DNA from 2 places in the Variovorax sp. AB1(2024) genome. Region 2 is predicted to be linked to the other one. Evidence: riboswitches for the same ligand, from Rfam matches in the RefSeq annotation. Region 2 holds a riboswitch; the other holds the start of a gene.
The links. Region 2 has a riboswitch for manganese ahead of WIX39_RS04180 (TMEM165/GDT1 family protein). Riboswitches for the same ligand answer to the same signal wherever they lie in the genome.
Positions count from the first base shown of each region.

Region 1: another riboswitch for manganese. It lies ahead of mntP (manganese efflux pump MntP); the one in region 2 lies ahead of WIX39_RS04180 (TMEM165/GDT1 family protein).

Region 1 is NZ_JBBHKP020000001.1:3,841,661-3,844,045, forward strand. Features, by position in the region: gene WIX39_RS17925 (hypothetical protein) at 135-338, opposite strand; gene mntP (manganese efflux pump MntP) at 513-1,082, opposite strand; yybP-ykoY riboswitch at 1,097-1,267, opposite strand; gene WIX39_RS17935 (LysR substrate-binding domain-containing protein) at 1,551-2,385, opposite strand, start outside.
Region 2 is NZ_JBBHKP020000001.1:860,692-863,076, forward strand. Features, by position in the region: gene metX (homoserine O-succinyltransferase MetX) at 1-574, opposite strand, end outside; gene WIX39_RS04180 (TMEM165/GDT1 family protein) at 804-1,367, opposite strand; yybP-ykoY riboswitch at 1,386-1,564, opposite strand; gene WIX39_RS04185 (RNA recognition motif domain-containing protein) at 1,824-2,363, shown strand.

The DNA of each region.
Region 1 (2,385 bases), 3.0 Mb from region 2:
TCTGGATCAACGGCACGGGCGCCTGCTCGGCCTTGACAAGGGAGAGGCGGCATCGACAACCAGCCTGCGGAAAGCCCTGTCGCTGCTGATGCAGGGCGTATCGGCGTCGCAGCGATAGCGAGGCAGGCAGCCCTTCAACGCTCGGGCTTGCTCAGGAGCGTCGGAACCACATACCCGTCGCGGTACACGCCTTCGATGCTCCCCTCCACCCGATCGGTCGAATGCGCTGCCACGAACTTCCCTTCCGCTTGCCGGTAGACGACGATGGTGCAGGACGAGCGCTTGCTGAGAATGCGGGCAACGCCTGTGGCCTGGCGAAGGGTCGGGTACGTCTCCATGGAGATCCTTGTCTAATTCCCCGGATCGTAGTCTTAAGGTACTCAGGATTCGCTCGGGGCTTGTCCTGAGCAGCTCGGACACGTGATCCGAAATGGCCGGAATTCGTGATTTATTCACATTTTCACGCAATACCTCCGTCGCGTGTTTACATCGGTATCAACCGATGCCCGGCTTCAGGCCAGCCCGTTCAGATGCTCATAGAGGATGAAGAACCCGATGCCGATCAGCAGCACGCCGCCGACGATCTCGGCGCGCTTGCCGACGACGGCGCCCAGCACGCGCCCCACCATCACGCCAAGCGTCACCATGGTCAGCGTGGCGAGGCCGATGGCGAGCGCGGTCCAGGCGATGTTGACGTTGATGAAGGCCAGCCCGACACCCACGGCCATCGCGTCGATGCTGGTCGCGAAACCGGTGATGGCCAGGGTCCAGAAGGAGTTGCGGCTGGGCTTGTCGTCCACCGCGTCGGGCGTGCCGCAGCCCTCCCAGATCATTCGCAGGCCCAGCACGCTGAGCAACGTGACCGCGATCCAGTGGTCCCAACGTTCGACGTAACTGGCGGCGGCCAGGCCGGCAGCCCAGCCGATGACGGGCGTTATCGCCTCGATGACGCCGAAGATGACACCCGTGCGCAAGGCTTCGCGCCAGGAGGGTTTGCGCAGTGCTGCGCCCTTGCCGACGGCAGCGGCGAAAGCATCCGTCGACATGGCGAATGCAAGAAGGATCGTGGAGGCAATGTTCATTTTGGAAGTAGCAAGCAAGGCCGGTTCAAGACGCCGCGGCGCACGAACCCGCCGGCCAAAGCCGCGTCCATGCACCGCTGGTCTCGCCAACCTTTCGGCTGCTCACGCCACGGTCGCAAGGTGCGAACCGAGTATGTTGACGTGAACGCTTCCGAAGTCCGGAAGCCGGCTACTCCCCAAGGGAGCGGCGATTCTAATCGCCTGCCTTGAAAAGGGCTCCGCGACAGCGCCTGCGACGGACGTAGGACTTTGCGGCTTGCAACGCGGTGAGCTCTTGTTCGCTCGGGTATGCCGCTTTAAGCGCCGCATAAGTTTCGGCCGAAACAATCACCGCCGGTAGCCCACTCTTTCCTCCCTCCTCCAGGGCTACCCTTCAACCCGCTCAGGCGGGTTTTTCTTTGGCTGGCCCAGCCATGCTGTGTGCGTTCTTCCGAGGTGCGCGCGCCGTGTGCCGCCTGCTGTGCTTCCTCATGCCCCGCTTCCATCCAGCGGCTGCAGCCCCTTCACCCAGTCGAATACCGCCGCCACGGCGGGCTCCGATCGCCGCGCCTCGGGGCACACCAGATGGAACGGCAGCCCCGGCAGTTCGGGGCCGAAGGGCTTCACCAGGTTGCCTGCGCGCAGTTCGTCCGCGATCAGCGCCAGGCTCATCAGCGCCACGCCCTGGCCCTGCAGCGCGGCCGACACGGTGTGCGTCTCGTCCGAGAACACCGGCCCCGCAGATACGTCGAGGCCGGCCACCTGCGCCTCCTGCTGCCATTCCGTCCACGTGCCCGGCTGGCTCCTGCTGCCGGGCAGCGCGAAGTGCAGCAGCGTGTGCCGCACCAGGTCGCTCCGCTTCTTCAGCTTGAGCGCAGGGCTGCACGCTGGCGCAAACACGTTGTCGAACAGCTTCTCGGCCACCATGCCCGGCCACTGGCCGCGTCCGTAGCGGATGGCGATGTCGGCGGTAACGCCGTCGAGTGCCACCGCCTCGTGCGATGCGTGGATGCGCAGGTCCAGCTTCGGATGCAGCGCACGCAAGGCGCCGACCCTCGGCAGCAGCCAGCGGGCCGCAACGGCCGGCGTGGCCGACAGCGTGATGGCCTGCCGCTGCGGCGGTGCCCGCAGCCGTGCCACTGCGTTGGCCATTGCATTGAACGATCCGCTCAGCACCGCCTGCAGTTCGCGCCCTTGCGGCGTGAGCACCAGTTGCCTCGGTTGACGGATGAAGAGCGCGACGCCGAGCGAGTCTTCCAGTTGGCGCACCTGGTGGCTGATGGCGGTCGGCGTGACAGACAACTCGCTGGCTGCGAGCTTGGCG
Region 2 (2,385 bases):
CCTCGTTGAAGGCGATGTTCTCGGCCGTGAGGTTGGGCGCGCTGGCCACCACCACGGCGTGGCGCACGCGACCGGGGTACTGCAAGGTCCACGACAGCGCCTGCATGCCGCCGAGGCTGCCGCCCATGACGGCGGCGAGCGTCTCGATGCCGAGCGCGTCGAGCAGCGCGGCCTGCGCGTCGACCCAGTCCTCGACCGTGACCACCGGGAAGTCGGCGCCGTAGACGCGGCCGGTGGCGGGGTTGACGTGCATCGGGCCGGTCGAGCCGAAGCAGGAGCCGAGGTTGTTGACGCCGATCACGAAGAAGCGGTCGGTGTCCACCGGCTTGCCCGGGCCCACCATGTTGTCCCACCAGCCTTCGGAACGGGCCTGGCCCTGGTAGACGCCCGCCACATGGTGCGAGGCATTGAGCGCATGGCACACCAGCACCGCGTTGCTGCGATCGGCGTTCAGGGTGCCGTAGGTTTCGTAGGCGAGCGTGTAGTCGCTGATCGATGCGCCGCTGCGCAGGGCCAGCGGGCCCGCGAACTGCATCGACTGCGAAGTGACGACCAAGGGAGGTGACGACGACATGAATGAAAAACCCGGCCTCGCCAAAAACGAGCCGGGTCTGCCGCGCCTGTCTTTAGCTGGATTTATAAAGCGCCCGCAAGCTGAAGCAAATCGGCGCAGCGCGAGTATATCCCCCAGGCTGCGCGCACTGCGTGTCGCTTCGCCAACCCCCTTCGGGGGCAACACCTGCGGCCCGGCGAAGCCGGTTCTGCGGTGTTTCTGGAAGGGCTCCCGCCTTTTTCTTTTTTTCTTACCAGCCGATGATCATGATCACGCCCAGCACCAGGAAGATCGCGGCCGAGATGCCGTGCACGAGCTTGATCGGCACGCGGCGAACGATCTTGTCGCCCAGCCACACCACCGGCGCGTTGGCCAGCATCATGCCCAGCGTGGTACCGGCGACCACCCAGAAGTAGTCCTGCGTGAAGCGGGCGGCCAGCATGACGGTGGCGATCTGGGTCTTGTCGCCCATCTCGGCGAGGAAGAACGCGATCACGGTGGTGCCGAAGACGCCGAACTTGGACACGCCCGGGGCATCGTCTTCGTCGAGCTTGTCGGGAATCAGCATCCACACCGCCATCGCGATGAACGAGCCACCAAGAATCCAGCGCAGCACCTCGGGTCCGAGCCAGCGCGTGATGTAGTTCCCCACGGCACCCGCCAGGGCGTGATTGATGATGGTGGCGGCGAAGATGCCGAGGACGATCGGCCAGGGTTTCCTGAAACGGGCTGCGAGCAGCAGGGCCAATAGTTGGGTCTTGTCGCCCATTTCGGCGAGCGCGACGACGCCGGTTGCAACGAGAAAAGCTTCCATTTTTGAACGTGGGGTTTCTTGGCCGAAGGACGCAATTGACCGTGCAACACCTTCGGCCATATTCCCGAAGTTGCACGGTCAAAGGTCTCGCCAGGTGTTTTCTCACTGCACGCGCCATGTCCTGTGGGGCAGGACAAGTCTGTTGACGCGGGCCCCTCTCGCAGATCGGAAGGCGGCTACTCCCCAATGACGGGCGAGATTCTACCTGTAGCGCCAAGGGCCTAACCCGATCTTGTAAGCGGGCGCTAGCTTTTGATTGTTTTCACAGGCGCTACCTCAAGAAGCAAATTCCTGCTTGCTTTTCGGATATTTCACCCATAATGCACGAGCCTCCCACTTCATTTTGGTGGGGAGGCAGTTCGGTGATCGGTCAGTTTCGCGCGACTCGACGCTCTCGTTTGAGTGATGCTTTCGGGACTCCATCGCTTTTCTTGATGTGTTTATAGGAGTCCCTTGATGGGCAACAAACTGTACGTCGGCAACCTGCCTTACTCGGTGCGCGACGGTGATCTCGAACAGGCCTTCGGCCAGTTCGGCGCAGTGACCAGCGCCAAGGTCATGATGGAGCGCGACACCGGCCGCTCGAAGGGCTTCGGCTTCGTCGAGATGGGCAGTGACGCGGAAGCACAGGCCGCCATCAACGGCATGAACGGCCAGCCCCTGGGCGGCCGCAGCGTCGTCGTCAACGAAGCACGTCCCATGGAAGCACGCCCCCCCCGTAGCGGTGGCGGCGGCTACGGCGGCGGCGGTGGTGGTTATGGCGGCGGTGGTGGCGGTGGCTACGGCGGCGGCGGTGGTGGCGGCTACGGTGGTGGCGGCGGTGGCCGCTCCGGCGGTGGCGGCGGCTACGGCGGCGGTGGCCGCAGTGGCGGCGGCGGCGGCGGTGGTGGCGACGGCGGTTTCCGCAGCCCCTACGGCGCCGGCCCCCGTGGCGGTGGCGGCGGTGGTCGCAGCGGTGGTGGCGGTGGCTACGGCGGCGGCAACAGCGGCTACTGAGTCCTGCACCTCGACGCACAGA